3 regions of the Marinilactibacillus sp. XAAS-LB27 genome follow, and region 1 is predicted to be linked to each of the others. Evidence: predicted binding sites of a transcription regulator. Region 1 holds the regulator's gene; each other region holds the start of a gene.
The links. Region 1 encodes HrcA, which represses chaperone genes, less so after heat shock. Its sites were predicted from a motif close to TTAGCACTCNNNNNNNNNGAGTGCTAA; they were not measured.
Positions count from the first base shown of each region.

Region 2: the regulator HrcA is predicted to act here: its motif matches at 3,794-3,820, upstream of groES (co-chaperone GroES).
Region 3: the regulator HrcA is predicted to act here: its motif matches at 2,204-2,230, upstream of VXN63_RS11065 (ATP-dependent Clp protease ATP-binding subunit).

Region 1 covers NZ_JAYXKP010000001.1:518,541-524,581, forward strand. The annotation lists gene dnaK (molecular chaperone DnaK) at 1-897, opposite strand, end outside; gene grpE (nucleotide exchange factor GrpE) at 950-1,486, opposite strand; gene hrcA (heat-inducible transcriptional repressor HrcA) at 1,509-2,537, opposite strand; gene ribF (riboflavin biosynthesis protein RibF) at 2,700-3,656, opposite strand; gene truB (tRNA pseudouridine(55) synthase TruB) at 3,665-4,582, opposite strand; gene rbfA (30S ribosome-binding factor RbfA) at 4,743-5,093, opposite strand; gene infB (translation initiation factor IF-2) at 5,166-6,041, opposite strand, start outside.
Region 2 covers NZ_JAYXKP010000006.1:145,651-151,691, forward strand. The annotation lists gene VXN63_RS09015 (ketopantoate reductase family protein) at 1-155, opposite strand, end outside; gene VXN63_RS09020 (MATE family efflux transporter) at 217-1,566, opposite strand; gene groL (chaperonin GroEL) at 1,746-3,368, opposite strand; gene groES (co-chaperone GroES) at 3,467-3,751, opposite strand; gene VXN63_RS09035 (CPBP family intramembrane glutamic endopeptidase) at 3,979-4,635, shown strand; gene VXN63_RS09040 (DUF4305 domain-containing protein) at 4,664-4,867, shown strand; gene VXN63_RS09045 (redox-sensing transcriptional repressor Rex) at 4,930-5,628, opposite strand; gene VXN63_RS09050 (ABC-F family ATP-binding cassette domain-containing protein) at 6,032-6,041, shown strand, end outside.
Region 3 covers NZ_JAYXKP010000009.1:73,246-79,286, reverse strand. The annotation lists gene ptsP (phosphoenolpyruvate--protein phosphotransferase) at 38-1,762, opposite strand; gene VXN63_RS11070 (phosphocarrier protein HPr) at 1,762-2,028, opposite strand; gene VXN63_RS11065 (ATP-dependent Clp protease ATP-binding subunit) at 2,398-4,668, shown strand; gene VXN63_RS11060 (peptide chain release factor 3) at 4,737-6,041, opposite strand, start outside.

The DNA of each region.
Region 1 (6,041 bases):
AAGTCCAGCATCTTTAAGTGCTTGACGAACTGGATGTTTTGTTCTTTCAACTAGGTCATCTGTGATTTCATCGAATTTAGCACGCGTTAATGTGATTTCCAAGTGTAATGGACCAGCATCTCCTGCGCTGATGAATGGCAAGCTGATTTGAGTTGAAGAAACACCTGATAAGTCTTTTTTAGCTTTTTCAGCAGCATCTTTCAAACGTTGTAAAGCCATTTTATCTTTAGCTAAATCTACGCCGTTTTCTTTTTTGAATTCAGCAACAAGGTAATCGATAATTTTTTCGTCAAAGTCATCCCCACCTAGTAAATTATCTCCAGAAGTAGACAATACTTCAAAGACACCGTCTCCTAATTCAAGGATAGAAACATCGAATGTTCCGCCGCCTAAGTCAAATACAAGAATTTTTTCATCTGTATCTACTTTGTCTAAACCATAAGCTAGTGAAGCAGCAGTCGGCTCGTTAACGATACGATCAACTTCTAATCCAGCGATTTTACCTGCATCTTTAGTTGCTTGACGTTGTGAGTCATTAAAGTAAGCTGGTACAGTAATAACTGCATTTGTTACTTCTTCACCAAGATAATCTTCAGCGTAAGCTTTTAAGTGTTGAAGAATAAAAGCAGAAACTTGTTGAGGAGAATATTCTTTTCCTTCAGCTTCAACTGTATAGTTTTCACCCATATGACGTTTAATTGAAATCACAGTGTTCGGGTTAGTGATTGCTTGTCTTTTAGCAACTTCCCCTACTTGAATTTCGCCATCTTTGAAAGAAACAACTGAAGGAGTCGTACGGTTTCCTTCTTTGTTAGGAATGATCTTAGATTCTCCACCTTCAAGAACTGCTACAGCAGAGTTTGTTGTTCCTAAATCAATACCAATAATTTTACCCATTATAATCTCACCTTTGCTTCTTAATATTTTTGTTTTTCTATAGCTTTAACAATTAAAGTGTTACGGTTACTTTCGCCGCACGTAAAACACGGTCATTTAATTTATATCCTTTTTCAAAAACTTGTGCAACAACATTGCTGTCTTGACCTTCTTGAGCAGGCACTTGAGTGTATGCTTCATGGAAGTTTGGATCAAATGGCTGACCTTCAGCTTCAATCACTTCAATACCTTCTGATTTTAGCGCATGGTTCATACTTTCTACAACCATTTCAATTCCTTTTTTCAAGTTCTTTCCAGCTTCATCTTCAACTTCAATGGTTAATGCACGTTCCAAATTATCTAACGCTGGTAACAATTGCTTTGCCAGATCCTGAGAACGGTAGCGAGTAGCTTGTTCTCTTTCTCTTTGGTTTCTCTTTTGAATGTTTGCTAGTTCTGCTTGAAGTCGGATATAACGGTCTTGAACTTCTTCTAATTCTTGTTTTGTTTTTTCAAGTTCTTCTTGAACTGGATCAAGTTCAACTTGTTCTGTTTCATCTTCTGTCGCTTCAACTTCTTGATCTAAAATTTCTTCGTTATTATCTTCCATATATAGTCCCTCACTTTAAACATTATTCTAGATAAAATCTGAGTAAATTAGCTGATAATTGCTTTCTGAATGCTTCTAATACACCAAAAGTTTGGTCGTAAGGCATACTTGTCGGCCCGAGAACAGCTATTATTCCATCCCCATGACCGTCCACTTTGTAAGTAGCCGTGACTAAGCTGAATTCATCAAACAATTCGTGATTGAGTTCACTACCGATCTTCACTTCAAAATCTTCTGTTACGCGACTTAAAATCGTGTTCAGATCCAGATCGTTATCTAGCAATTCATACAAAGACTTCAACTTTTTCCTATCCATGTTTTCAGTGAAATCAAGTAGATTCATTTTCCCTGAAACATGCAGCCGTTCTTCTTGTGACTCACCAAAGACAGTTTGAATGGTCATCAACATATCTGAAGCAGTGGCAGCGTACTTGTTGACCAGCAGTGGTATATCGTTTTGAAGTTTCTGATAAACCTCATATAGCGACCTTCCCACTAAATGCTGGTTAAAAATGTTCGTCACTTTTTCGATATCTGACTCATTGACGTATTCAGGTATCTGGAAAACTGTGTTTTCTATTGCACCCGTATCCGTTTGAATGATGGCCATAACTTGTTGATGATTCAGTAATACAAGTCTGAAACCAGTTAATTTACTTGTCTTTCCTTGAGGTCCAAGAACGAAAGCTGTGTAACTTGTTAGCTGCGACAATAATTGAGCGGACTGATGAAACAAATCATCCATCTGACGTACATGACTATCAAATGTATTATTGATCATAACAATCTGATCTTGTTCGACCTTTTTTGGACGAATGAGATGATCGACATAAAATCGATAACCTTTCAAAGAAGGTACCCTACCCGAAGACGAATGCGTCTTTTCGATAAAGCCCATTTTCTCAAGATAACTCATTTCATTCCGAATCGTTGCAGAACTCGCATCGATATTTGTTTCGTCGACTAATCTTTTTGAACCAACAGGCATACTTGTTGTTGTGTATATCCTGATGATTGTCTCCAGAATAGCCAACTGTCTCTTTGTCAACATGTGCATCATCTCCCTAAGCACGCTAGAGACATCTATAATTTCAATCATTTAATAGTAGAGACCTAAAGTCTTCCACCTTAACACTTTCATTAAATTAGCACTCGACATAACCGAGTGCTAACACAACTATAATTTAACAAATGATCCTTAACTTGTCAACTATTAAATTTGATTTATTTTGACCTTTGATAAAATAGCTCTAGATTCTTTTTCATCAAGAATGAGTTGATCAATCAATCCTTCTTTGGATTCATATTTCACTTCATCTCTCAAGTACTTAACCCATTTGATTCGAACATTTTCACCATATATTTCTTTTTTGTAATCGAAAATGTTTACTTCAACAGAGATATCTTTCCTATAGCCGAATGTCGGGTTGTAACCAATCGAAGCCATTCCATCATGCCATACGTCATCCACAAACATCTTAACTGCATACACTCCAATTCTGGGCATAAAGACGTCTGGATCTGATAAGACATTCGCTGTTGGATAGCCAATTGTACGCCCTCTAGCATCTCCATGGATTACGAAGCCTGAGGTTTCATAAATATAGCCTAAAAGATCATTTGCTTCGTCCATGTTACCTTCAACAATACACTTTCTAATACGAGTAGAACTGATTTTCTGTTCAGACGCCAATTGTTTTTGCACTTGATGAATTTCAAATCGACCTTTAGCAAATTGATCTAGATTGTCCATATTAGCAATGTCTGCTTTACCATAAGTGTAGTCAAAGCCTGCTACGACTGCCTTAGCATTCCACCCCACGATATACTGATCCACAAATTCTTGTGGCGCTAAAGTACCAAAGCTTGAAGTGAAATCTACTTCATATAAAATATCAATACCTGTCTGCTCAAGTAGTTCTTCTTTTCTCTTTATAGGTGTCAAATAATAATGATACTCTGGATCAAATTTTCTATATACAAATGCAGGATGGCGGTTAAACGTCATCATAGCTGCTTTTATGCCTTTTTCTTTTGCTAATTTTACACCTGTTTCAATAACGGCTTTATGTCCTTTATGAATACCATCGAAAAACCCTAGTATTAATACAATATCGTCTGGAAAAATAGCTGATGGATCATAAGGATGATGGATCTTGATAATTTTCATACGTTCACCTACACTTCTGTTCTCAATACTTTGATTGGTTTGATCCTATCTAATTTTGTTGGATGTTCTGAATAAATCGCAACAGCTTTGCTGTCTTTATAAAAAACAATTGGAAACTCTGAAAAAATTGGTAATTCTGATTTCATGAAAACTGTTCCGTTTTTCACTTTACTCCATTCTTCTTCAGACAATTCGTAAGAAGGGAAAGACGTTAATGCAGATTCTAGAGGATTCAATATAGCTGAAAGATGATTTTCATCTACTGCTTCCTGCACCTGTCTCAAAGTGACCGCCTGAGCAGACCGATAGCCTCCGCTCTCTGTTCGTGTCAGATCCGACATATGTGCTGGATAGCCCAACAAGGCACCTGTATCAACGGCTAACGTACGAATATATGTCCCTTTACTACAAGAAACTTTAAATCTGAACGAGAGAGTCTCTTGCTCTTCATCTATGATGACATCTGACGTTCTTTCGTAACTGTGAATAGTCACTTGTCTCGAAGGTCTCTCAATTACTTCTCCAGCTCGAGCATATTCATACAATCTTTTTCCGTTCACTTTCACTGCTGAATACATCGGTGGGGTTTGTGTGATTTCTCCTGTTAGAGATGTAATGGCTTTATCGATAGCTCCCTGTGACAATTGAAGATCTACCGCTTTTCTATCAACGATTTCTCCTGAACGGTCTTCTGTAGTTGTAGAGTAACCTAATGTTACTTCACCTTCATATGTTTTACCCGTATTCACCATATACTCTAGTACTTTTGTCGCTTTACCAATAGCAATAGGCAATACACCTTCTACATCCGGATCCAGTGTGCCAGAGTGGCCGACCTTTTTAGTCTTTAATATTTTTCTCAGTTTATATACGCAATCATGACTTGTCATGCCCTTTTCTTTCCATAAAGGTATGATCCCCTCCATGTTCATTCCTCCAATACTCAATGTTTCTATTATAGCATATCTCTATGTAAAGTGATTGAACGTGGAAAAAGAGAATCACTGCCAGTTAAGACAATTGACTCTCTTTCCACTTCAATCAATTATGATTCGATTGTGATTTATTATTCAAATGAACGTTGGATCAATCTTCTTTTTTTAATTGATTCAATAATTCATCAATGTGACTTCCGTAAGCTACGGATTCATCACGAGCAAAGAATAACTCTGGTGTTTTGTGAATAGACAGACGACTTCCAAGTTCTTTTCTGATTAAACCTTTAGCTTTTTCTAAGCCTTCTTGAGTATCAGTAACAGTCTTTTCATCATCTTTCAACGTACTATAATAGACTTTAGCTTGTTGTAGGTCTCCGGTAACTTCAACATCTGTTATCGTAATTCCTTGAACACGAGGTTCTCTTACGCGCTTTTGCATAATATCGTTAATTTCTTTTTGAATTTCTTGGGAGACTCGCCCAACTCGATAATTTGGCATGTTTGCTCACCTATCCTTATATATGTTTTCTAGTTCAATCCATCATTATCATTGATGGCTGATACCATCATATTAGGATTTTCTTTCAATTTCAACCATTTCGAATGCTTCAACAACATCGTCAACCTTGATATCGTTGTATCCTTCAATTGTAATACCACACTCGAAGCCTTTTTTAACTTCTTTCGCGTCATCTTTGAAACGTTTCAGACTAGACAATTCGCCTTCGAACTGAACGATTCCATTACGAACTAGACGGATAGAACTGCTACGTTTGATAACGCCATCACTGACGAAACATCCTGCAATCGTTCCAACTTTTGAAACAGCATACGTTTCACGAACTGTTGCTTGACCCGTAACTTGTTCTTCAAATTCAGGATCTAGCATACCTGTCATTGCAGCTTCGATCTCATCGATAGCATTGTAGATTACACGGTGTGTTCTGATATCTACTTCTTCACGAGAAGCACTTTCTTTTGCTTGAACCGTAGGACGAACGTTAAATCCGATTACGATAGCAGAACTAGCAGATGCTAATGTGACATCACTTTCGTTGATTGCACCAACTCCAGTGTGAATAATGTTCACTTTCGCGCCTTCTACTTCAATTTTCTTCAGACTTGAAGCTAGTGCTTCTACTGAACCTTGAACGTCCGCCTTAACGATAACGTTCACTTCTTTGATTTCGCCTTCTTCAAGACTTTCAAATAAGTTTTCAAGGGTAACTTTATTCATTTTAGAACGGTTAGCCTCAGTCGCAACGATGGCTCTTGATTCTCCAACCTGTCTAGCTGTTTTTTCGTCTTCAAAGACTACAAAACGATCTCCAGCTTGTGGTGTAGCATTTAACCCAGTAATCTCAACCGGCGTCGAAGGTGTTGCAGATTTAACTCTGCGTCCCTTGTCATTTGTCATCGTACGCACGCGACCAAATGTGTTTCCAAC
Region 2 (6,041 bases), on a different contig from region 1:
CCGTTCAGTGTAACACCCTCTCGCTCGTATCGTTCTTTTCTTTCTTTGCTTACAATGACTTTAACCCGTTCTTTACCAAGTTCATTTGAAAGGTGCTGTCCGTACAAAATGCCTAGCGCCCCTAGTCCTACTATGGCTACAGTTTGATCATTCATATTCTATCCCCTTTAGAGATTTTTTTAAATTCATTCATTTCTTATCATAACATATTCTTTTTCAATTATTTTCTACATCATTATATTCTATACTATCGTTTTGTTTGAAACTTTTAAAAATGATTATCCCAACCGGAATCGCTACTAGTAACTCAGTTATTGGCATGGCAAACCATATGGTATTTGCATTAAACAGAGTCGGTAATAGTATAATCAATCCTCCACTCAACACCAAACCTCTGGTTACCGAAATCGCAAAAGAAATTCCAGGTTTTTCTGTTGATTGGAAATAATATGTGGCGAATATATTAAAAGGTAGTAACAAGAATGACAGACTATAGCTTCTAATAATAAATGGTGCAATGTTCAGAACGGCTTCTGTTGGTGCCATAAAAAGATATACAAATGCAGTTGGGAACATTAATGTTACAAAAGCCCATCCAATACTTATGATCGTTACGGTACTTAAACTGAGTTTCAAGGTAGCAATCGTTCTCTTTATTTTCTTCGCCCCATAATTAACAGATAACAATGGTTGAGCTGCCTGACCGATTCCGTATCCACAACATTGTACAAATGTACCAATGTTGACAATAATTCCATAAATAGATAAAGCATTTGTTCCTAGATGAATCATAATTTGTCTGTTGAATAACATCGTTACGATTCCCATTGAAATATCAATGAAGAATGTAGAGAATCCAGTATTCAAGACGGCTAGTAATTTTCTAGGTAAATGACTAATTTTCACTATACGTAATGTATTTTTCTTGCTGAAGAAGTGAGTAGTTAATATAGCTAAGGTAAGTATTGCCCCTCCAGCAGTTGCTAATCCTGCTCCAGATATTCCCATATCGAATACAAATACAAACAAATAGTCTCCTACTACATTGAACAATCCACCCATTAAAACTGCCTTGGTTGCCAGAACTGGATTAGAGTCGTTAGTCAGAAAAGCAATCAAAAATTTGTTCATAAGAAAAACGGGTACAATCATCTTAATGGGCACCAAGTACCTTTTAGCCAGAATCATTAATGCTTCATCTGCACCGAACAATGTAAAAAGGTGTTCCTCAAAAATTAAAAGCACTCCCCAAATGATAATTGAAAACATTATTGTTAAGAGTAGCGAGATTGAAAAATATTCATTTGCTTTATTTTTATTTTGAGTTTGGCCAAATACTCGGCTAAATAGTACTGCTCCACCAATGCCCGAAAAAAGTCCTAAGCTATATAGTATATTCCATATTGGTGCAATTACAGCCATAGTTGCTGCACCTTCTGGCCCATGATATTGCCCTACTACGGCTGTATCTACCAATCCATATATACAGCCGATTAAAGCACTCCCGAATGCAGCTACAAGATATTTTTGATAAACTTTTTTTACGTTGTCTGTTAATAAATTCATTTTTTCCTCCACAAAAAAAAGCTGGATAAGAAAACAGATAAAGTATCTGTCTCTCTTATCCAGCTTATTATTTTTAAAATATGCCCTCCGAGTAAAATCTTATTCAATTGTACTTCAGATCATTCTACAGAACAGCACTTAGTTGTAATATTTATTCAAATCTTATGTTACTTGATTGATTACATCATGCCGCCCATTGCGCCTGGATCCATTCCAGCTCCTGGAGCTTCTGGTTCAGGAATATCTGCAACAGCTGCTTCAGTTGTAAGAAGTAATGCAGAAACAGAAGCTGCATTTTGTAATGCTGAACGCGTTACTTTTGTAGGATCAATGATGCCTGCTTCTACCATGTTGACCATTTCACCAGTAGCTGCATTGAATCCGATACCAGGTTCTACATGTTTCAGGCGTTCTACGATTACGCTACCGTCAAGTCCTGCATTGAAAGCAATTTGGCGTACAGGTTCTTCAAGCGCACGAATCACGATTTTAACACCTGTTGCTTCGTCGCCAGTTGCTTCAATTTCTTGAAGTTTACTTAAGATGTTGATATAAGCCGTACCACCACCGGCGATCACGCCTTCTTCAACTGCTGCACGTGCAGCATTCAAAGCATCTTCAATACGTAATTTACGTTCTTTGATTTCCGTTTCAGTAGCTGCTCCAACTTTGATCACCGCTACTCCGCCTGCAAGTTTTGCAATACGCTCTTGTAATTTCTCACGGTCAAATTCAGAGTTGGTTTCTTCAGCTTGTGCGCGAAGCATTGCAACACGTTGTTCGATATTACCTTTATCACCAGTTCCTTCAACAAGTGTTGTATCGTCTTTTGTAACAACTGCTTTACCAGCAACACCCAATTGATCAATCGTCATATCTTTGAAATCTAGTCCAAGATCATCTGTGATTACTGTACCATTTGTTAAGATCGCGATATCCTCAAGCATCCCTTTACGACGGTCACCGAAACCAGGCGCTTTAACCGCTACAACGTTCAACGTTCCTCTAATTTTGTTTAGTACTAAAGTAGGTAGTGCTTCTCCTTCAATATCATCCGCAATAATTAGTAAAGCACGATTTTGTTGCATAATGTTTTCAAGTACAGGAAGAATATCCTGAACTGATGAAATTTTCTTGTCTGTAATCAAAACGTATGGATTTTCAAGAGTTGCTTCCATTTTTTCGTTGTCTGTTACCATGTATTGAGAAAGGTAACCACGGTCGAATTGCATACCTTCGACAACGTCAAGTTCTGTTTCAATACCTTGAGACTCTTCAATAGTGATGACACCGTCACTACCAACTTTTTCCATAGCATCTGCTAGTAACTGACCAATTTCCCCATCTCCAGAAGAAATCGCAGCGATTTGAGCAATTGACTCTTTACCTTCAACTTTAGTAGACGCTTCGTGTAATGCTTCAACAGCTTTTCTAGTTGCCATTTCGATTCCGCGACGAATGCCTACTGGATTTGCTCCAGCTGTCACGTTTTTCATTCCTTCGTTTACAATAGCTTGAGCCAGTACTGTTGCTGTAGTTGTACCGTCACCGGCAATATCATTTGTTTTGCTTGCAACTTCAACTACTAATTGTGCGCCCATATTCTCAAACTGATCTTCAAGTTCGATTTCTTTAGCAATCGTTACACCATCGTTAGTGATTTGAGGAGCACCGAAAGCTTTATCTAAAATAACGTTTCTTCCTTTGGGTCCTAATGTTACTTTTACTGTATTTGCTAATTTGTCAACTCCACGTAGCATAGCTGAACGTGCGTCTTCAGAAAATTTAATATCTTTAGCCATGGTTTCCATTCACCTCTTGATAAAATTTTAAGTTCAAGTTTTGGTTTATATAATTAATTTGACCGTATCGGTACGAATACTTTACAACTGTGAAAAAACTATTCTACTACAGCAATGATGTCTGTATCTTTAAGCACTAGGTAGTCTTTACCTTCGTATTTCACTTCAGAGCCTGCGTACTTTTCAAAAATAACTTTTTCTCCAACAGCAACGTCGACTTCTGCACGTCTACCATCTTCCAGTACTTTACCATTACCTACTGCTACAACTTTCGCTGTTTGTGGCTTTTCTTTTGCCGATTCTGGTAAAACAAGTCCACTGACAGTTTTTTCTTCTTCTTTGATGACTTCTAGAAGAACACGATTTCCTAAAGGTTTTAACATGGTGTTATCCCTCCGATAATTTTTTAGTTGATTAGATTCGTGTTAGCACTCTAAGTGCGCGAGTGCTAACTCCAATACTTAGTATATTCAAAACGAGGATTTCTTGCAACCCTTTTGATGTTAAAAAATCGATTAAAAATCTCATCTGGAATACGCTTAGCTTTTATGTTAAGTTACTAGTATTGTCAGCTTTGACTAAACGTTATGATAGAGCGAGGATGAGTCACATGGACACACACAACAAAAAAAGAACCGGACTACAAATCGTACTAATTTACATTATGATTCAAATGTTAACTGTACTATCTAATCAGGTATTACCCGCTTCTTTACAGCCTGCTGGTGGAATCTGGTCGAATATCCTTTTATTCTGTTTAGGAGCCGGGCTTATGATTTACCTGGATAGAAAAAAACAATTCGATCTTTTCTTCGAAAAACCCCTCAACACTCAAAAATCAGAAGTGATTCTTTGGGGAGTCGTTGGCTTCGCTATCGCAGTTGTTTCCCAGTATGTTGCTACATTTATTGAAGTAAGTTTCTTAGGAACACCCGTCACCTCTCAAAATACCCAAGGCATTCTTGAAATCATCAAGCGATATCCTTATTTCTTTTTGACGGTCGCTATCGCAGGCCCTATTATGGAAGAGTTTGTCTTCCGAAAAGTTTTATTCGGTCTGAGTATTGGAAAAATTGGTGGTATTGGGGCTGCAGTAGTCAGTTCTTTAGCCTTCGCTTTCATTCACTTTGATGGTAGAATGCTGGTTTACTCCGTTATGGGACTGGTCTTTTCTTGGTTATACTATAAAACCAAAAATATCTGGACACCTATTATCGCTCATAGTTTAATGAATACATTCGCTATACTTCAAATATTTTTTGTATAAGGAACATGCTTTATGAAAGGATTTTTTAATGACAACTAAACAATTACTCACTTATATCTTTTTGAAATATGCTATGTTTGCCGCTTTGATTTATGTAACCATCAATTCTGTCCAAAGAGATGGCTGGGATTTTTTCCCCATACTATTCGTTCTTTTAGCTACCCGAGACTTTGTACAAGGTACGCGTTTAGTACAAGTCTACTATAAAATCAAAAAAAATTACAAAGTTTAAAAAACTGCAAGCTGCTCGTTCAAGTGTTTGAACGAATAGCCTGCAGTTTTTTGATTAGCTCTTTAATCTTCTTCGACAAAAAGCTCTCCTGTATCTTCATCAATCACGACTTCATCTTCAGCCTCATCTAGCTCTTGATAATAGTTGATAAAATAAATCAATGTTTGAAGCTCATTGGTCAAATCGACATTATGTACTCGGATATTATCCGGTACATTTACTCGAATTGGAGTAAAGTTCATAATTCCTTTTACGCCGCCTTCAACTAATTTGTTCGCCATTTCTTGGGCGATTTCTGAAGGGACCGTCAGTATGGCAACATCTATCTGTTGTAAATCAAGTTGTTCTACCATCTCATCGATATGATAGACAGGTACGCCTTGATGAACCGTACCAATCAGTTCTTTATTCACATCAAAGCCAGCACTAATTCTTGTATTATTGCTACGTCTGAAGTTATAGTTCAATAGCGCTTGTCCAAGATTCCCTACGCCGATTAAAGCGACATTCGTCAGGCGGTCTTGATTGAGCGTCTTGCTAAAAAAGTTCATCAGTGCTTCGACATCGTATCCATACCCTCTTTTACCTAACGCTCCAAAGTATGAAAAGTCTCTTCTGATTGTTGCGCTATCTACTTTTACGGCTTCACTCAATTTTGCTGAGGATACTCGGCTCTTCCCGGCTTCGTGGAGAAAGCGTAAATAACGATAATAAAGGGGTAACCTTCTTGCAGTTGCTTTAGGAATCTTCTTTTCTACCATGCTTTTTCTCCTTTATGGTTTAATTGCCTTTTCTGATTGAAAGGTTAATCCTATTTAAGTTAATTTTATGAATCAGATTTCACAAGTGTAAGAGATGTTTCACTAGTTATTATAGCATGTAAATCGGAAAATGAAAGTTAATATGACCATAAAATAAGCGTTTGTAGCTACGTTAACTTTAATCACTAACAAACTTTCCAAGTAGTTTGTGAAAAAACATCTGTATAATGGACAATTTGGCTTATTATTTTGACTATTCAAAGTAACCGATTACATAAAAAGTTTTTTGAATTCCTCCTATTCTGTTACCTGTATATCATTCTTTAGATATGCTACACTTATACGGAAAAGCACTTAGTCTATAGAGATAAAAAGACCTAATAATTCAAAATGAGGAATTTAAATGATTTTAT
Region 3 (6,041 bases), on a different contig from region 1:
CCTTCAAAAGACTGAACGTCTTCTGAAGTGCTTTTGTTTATTTTGCAGTATATTGTTCAACTAGTTTGATAACTTCTTCTGCTGAAGTACATTCGTTAAGTGCTTTTTCACTTAATTCTTTCATCTCAGCTGAATCAAGTTCAGTTAATAGACTACGTGTTTTAAGAATGCTAGTAGCACTCATTGAAAACTCGTCAAGTCCTAGTCCAACAAGAATTGGCACAGCGATTTGATCTCCAGCCATTTCTCCACACATACCAGCCCACTTGCCTTCTTTATGCGCTGCATCAATAACATTCTTGATCAAGCGTAAAATTGAAGGGTTATATGGTTGGTACAAGTAAGAAACGCGTTCATTCATACGGTCAGCTGCCATTGTATATTGAATCAAATCATTCGTTCCAATACTAAAGAAATCAACTTCTTTAGCAAACTGATCAGCTAAAACAGCTGCAGCTGGAATTTCAATCATGATACCAACTTGAATGTCACTAGAAACTTCGATACCATTTTCGACTAATTTTGCTTTTTCTTCTTCTAGAATAGCTTTCGCGCTTCTAAATTCAGGAAGAGTCGCAATCATAGGGAACATGATTCTCAAAGTACCGTGAACTGACGCACGAAGTAAAGCACGTAGTTGTGTACGGAAAATCTCATCTTGATCCAAACTTACACGAATCGCTCTGTATCCTAAGAATGGATTCATTTCATTAGGAAGTTCTAGATATGGAAGTTCTTTGTCTCCACCAATATCCATCGTACGAACAACAACAGGTTTTCCATCCATGCCTTCTAGTACTGCTTTGTATGCAGTATATTGCTCGTCTTCAGTAGGTAGTTCTTTTGAATCCATATAAAGGAACTCAGTACGGTATAAACCGATTGCTTCGCCACCATTTTCAATTACACCAGTTAAATCTTTAGGTGTTCCGATATTAGCAGCTAATTCAACGTGTTTACCGTCTTTTGTTACACTTTTTTCGTCTTTCAAGCGTTCCCACTCAAGTTTTAAAGAAGCAAATTCTTCTGCTTTATCGTTGTAAGCTTTTTTAGTATCTTCAGAAGGGTTAACGAATACATCGCCTTCCATTCCGTCGACTACTAAAAAGTCACCTTCTGATACAAGTTCCGTAATGTTATTTGTTCCTACAATTGCAGGAATTTCTAACGAACGAGCCATGATAGCAGAGTGAGATGTGCGTCCACCGATATTTGTCACAAAAGCCTTTACAAATTCTTTATTTAACTGAGCAGTATCACTTGGTGTCAGATCTTCTGCAATGATAATGACTTCTTCATCAATAGTTGCAGGAGTTGGAAGTTTTACGCCAAGCAAGTGAGACATTACGCGCTTACGCACATCGCGGATATCCGCTGCTCTTTCTTGCATATATGGGTTATCTTCCATACCTTCAAACATTGTAATGAACATGTCAGATGTCTTTTGAAAAGCAGTTTCAGCATTAACCTTTTCATCATTGATTACAGTGTTTGTTTGTTCAATTAAGTCAGGATCAGAAAGCACCATAGTATGTGCATCAAAGACTTGCGCCTCTTCTTCTCCGAGTGACTTAGCAGCAATAGATCGAATATTAGCAAGCTCTTCTTTAGCAGTATCGATAGCAGCCTGAAGACGCGTTACTTCAGATTCAACATCAGAAATCGTCTTTTTCTCAAATGATAAATCAGGTTCTACTAAAAGATACGCTTTAGCTTGAGCGATACCATCACTTGCAGCAATACCAGATACTTGTGATGCCATTATTCAGCCATTCCCTCGTTTTTGATTGTTTGTTCGATTCCTTCGATTGCTTCAGTTTCGTCTGCACCTTCAGCAGAGATTGTAACTTCTGCGCCTTGACCTACACCAAGTGACATAACACCCATGATAGATTTCAAGTTTACAGATTTACCTTTGTACTCCAAAGTAATATCTGAGTTGTATTTGCTTGCAGTTTGTACCAATAAAGTTGCTGGACGTGCGTGAATACCTGTTTCTGCAGTTACGTTATAGTTGCGTTTTTCCATTGTAAGTTTCCCCTTTACAAATTTAGTAGTTTTGAAAATAGTAAAACAACCCTTACCATATATTATACTCAAAAAACAGTATATTTAGGCATAATAAGTCAATTTTACCTTTCTTCCTATACAGATTACCACTTTTCTCAATTCCCTACAACTATTTTTTACTATTTCGAAGTATTTATCACTTGAAAGTCAAAATAGGTCAGAGTATAATAAATATTAGCGATAGGTCAAAATTGGTCAATGTTCATTTCGCAGATTTCAATCTGTATAAATTGATCACTGCATACTATGGAATCTTTCCAACTGACCTTTTGCTTCTATCCTAGTATACTGTAATTATGATAAATAATAGAAAGGTCGTGTATAGAAATGATATGTCAAAGATGCATGCAACGCAATGCAACGATTCATTTAACGACGAGTGTTAATGGAAAAAAACGAGAAATAGATTTATGTCAGAAATGTTATAGAGAAATTAAACAACAAGAGGAGCAAAGAAGAATGAATCAAGGCGCAGGACAAGATCCTTTCGGTTTCGGAAACTTCGATGATCTTTTCAAAGCATTGTCACAAAACAATTCAGGTCCACAAAATCCACAGACTCCCCCTACGCAGCAGAATTTTAGAGGGAATGGACAGCAACCTCCTCAAAATCCTAACCGCAGAGGTGGCCTTCTTGGAGAATACGGTGTGGATTTAACCCAAATGGCTAAAGAAGGAAAAATTGATCCTGTAATCGGTCGTGACAAAGAAATTGAACGGGTTATTGAAATACTGAACCGTAGAACTAAGAATAACCCAGTACTGACGGGAGAAGCCGGTGTTGGTAAAACAGCTATTGTAGAAGGACTCGCATTGAAAATCATTAACGACGATGTCCCACAGAAATTATTGAAGAAAGAAGTCATTCGACTAGACGTTGCTTCACTTGTTCAAGGCACCGGTATTCGTGGCCAATTTGAAGAGCGTATGCAACAATTGATCAAAGAATTAAGAGATGATGATTCTATTATCTTGTTTATCGATGAAGTTCATGAATTAGTGGGCGCTGGAACAGCTGAAGGTAGCAGCATGGATGCAGGTAATATTTTGAAACCAGCATTAGCTCGCGGTGAGCTACAAATGGTTGGCGCAACAACATTAAATGAGTATAGAAAAATAGAGAAAGATCCAGCATTAGAGCGTCGGTTACAGCCAGTTCGAGTGAGTGAACCGTCTCTTGACGAAACCGTCACTATTCTTAAAGGTATTCAAAAACAATATGAGGATTATCACCACGTTAATTATACGGATAAAGCTATCCAAAGTGCGGTTGAATTGTCTCATCGATATATACAAGATCGCTTCTTGCCAGACAAAGCAATCGATTTACTTGATGAAGCTGGATCTAAAAAGAACTTAACAATTCGTACAATTGATCCTGAAGAAATTCAAGAGAAAATTGATGAAGCTGAAAAACAAAAACAAACAGCTCTTCAGCAAGAAGATTACGAAAAAGCTGCATTCTACCGTGATCAAGTAACGAAACACAAAGAAATGATGAATCAACAAACTCCAGAATCTGATCTACCTGTTATTACTGAAAAAGATATGGTACACATTATTGAACAGAAAACAGGTATTCCAGTTGGAGAACTGAAAGAAAAAGAACAAGAACAATTAAGAGATCTCGATGATTCTCTTCGTAAACATGTTATTGGTCAAGATGATGCTGTTGAAAAAGTAGCTAAATCTATTCGAAGAAATCGAATCGGATTGAGACAGAAAAATAGACCAATTGGATCATTTTTATTTGTAGGACCAACCGGTGTTGGGAAAACGGAATTAGCTAAAACACTAGCCCTGGAGTTGTTCGGAAGTAAAGATTCATACGTTCGCTTAGATATGAGTGAATTTATGGAAAAACACAGCACTTCTAAACTGATTGGCTCCCCTCCTGGTTATGTAGGATATGAAGAAGCTGGACAGTTGACGGAAAAAATACGTCGAAATCCATATAGCTTAATACTCGTGGATGAAGTTGAAAAAGCCCACCCCGATGTCCTTCACATGTTCTTGCAAATTCTGGATGATGGTCGTTTAACAGATGCTCAAGGTCGTACAGTGAACTTTAAAGAAACCATTATTATCATGACAAGTAACGCTGGCACAACAAATGTTGAATCAAGTGTAGGCTTCGGTGCTCAAATCAGCGGACGTCAACATTCACTTTTAAACAATCTAGGGGAATTCTTTAAACCAGAATTCTTGAATCGACTAGATGGTATTATTGAGTTCCATTCATTATCCAAAGAACATTTGCTGGAAATCGTAACGCTGATGTTAGAAGATATTAATTCAGCACTTAAACAACATAATATTACCGTTACAGTGGATGATGCGGCTAAAGAAAGATTAGTGGATCTTGGTTATGATCCTAAAATGGGTGCGCGCCCACTCCGTAGAGTGATTGAAGAGCAAATCGAAGATAAAGTTGCTGAGTTTTATTTAAACAATCCTCAAGTCGGAAATATTATGGCTACGGTAGACGATTCAAATTCAATCGTCATTACCCAACATTCTGAAGAGTCTTCAACTCCATCTGAAACAACTGAAACAAAAGATGATGATTCTGAATTTTCTGAAGAAACAAACGAATAAGATATGAACGAAAAAACGCACCTCCGTTACTGCATAGTTGCAGTTGTAACGGAGGTGCGTTTTTTATTTTATAGTAATGAAGTTAATTCAACTCTAGGATACTTGTCACTGAACCATCTTTCAGCAAATTGATTTTCAAATAAGAACAACGGTCGATCAAAACGATCTCTAACCAACATATTTCTACTTGATCCCATATTTTCATCTAATTGTTCCGGTTCAATCCATCTGGCAATTCTACTCCCAATCGACGTCATAACGACTTCAGAATTGTATTCATTCAACATACGGTGTTGGAAAACTTCAAATTGCAATTGTCCAACTGCCCCTATTATATAAGTTTCCGTATGGAATGACTTGTATAGTTGAATCGCACCTTCTTGAACCAGTTGATTGATTCCTTTATGAAAGGATTTTTGTTTCATAACATTTTTAGCTTCTACTTTGACGAATAACTCAGGGGTAAATTGCGGAAGACTTTCAAAATTAATTTCCTTTTTACCTTCATAGATCGTATCCCCTATTTGGAAATTTCCAGTGTCATAAAGGCCAATAATATCCCCTGCAACGGCGCCTTTAACACTTTCTCTGTTTTCAGCCATAAATTGAGTAGAATTAGAAAGTCGCATTTTTTTGTTTGTACGGGATAAAGTTACATCGATTCCTCTTTCAAAATCGCCTGAACAAATTCGGACAAAAGCGATACGGTCACGGTGTTTAGGATCCATATTGGCTTGTATCTTGAATATAAACCCTGAAAATTCTTCTTTAGTGGGTGCAACTTCGTTTCCATCTACATCTGTATGACCTGCAGGCGCTGGAGCAAATTGCAAGAACGTTTCTAAAAAAGTTTGTACTCCAAAGTTTGTTAAAGCTGAGCCGAAAAATACAGGTGTCAATTTCCCGTCTAAGATTGCTTTTTCAGAAAATTCATTTCCAGCTTCTTTTAACAGCAATGCTTCTTCAAGAACCTGATCATATAAACTTTCATTTTTTAAAGCATGTTCTTCTTCAATTTTCCCCTCTTCATTAAGTGGAATAAATCGATTCCCTTGATTCGATTCTTCTGGGCGGAACATTTCGATTCGATTGTGAAAAAGATCATACAATCCTAAAAAGTTTTTCCCAGATCCAATCGGCCAGTTCATTGGATAGGCATCGATTTCAAGAACTTCTTCAAGTTCTTCAACGAGTTCAAGTGGCTCTCTACCATCTCTATCCAGTTTGTTCATAAATGTAAAAATTGGAATACCACGCATTCTACAAACTTTAAATAATTTCTTTGTCTGCTCTTCTATACCTTTAGCACTATCTACTACCATGACTGCCGCATCAACGGCCATTAAGGTGCGGTAGGTATCTTCAGAAAAATC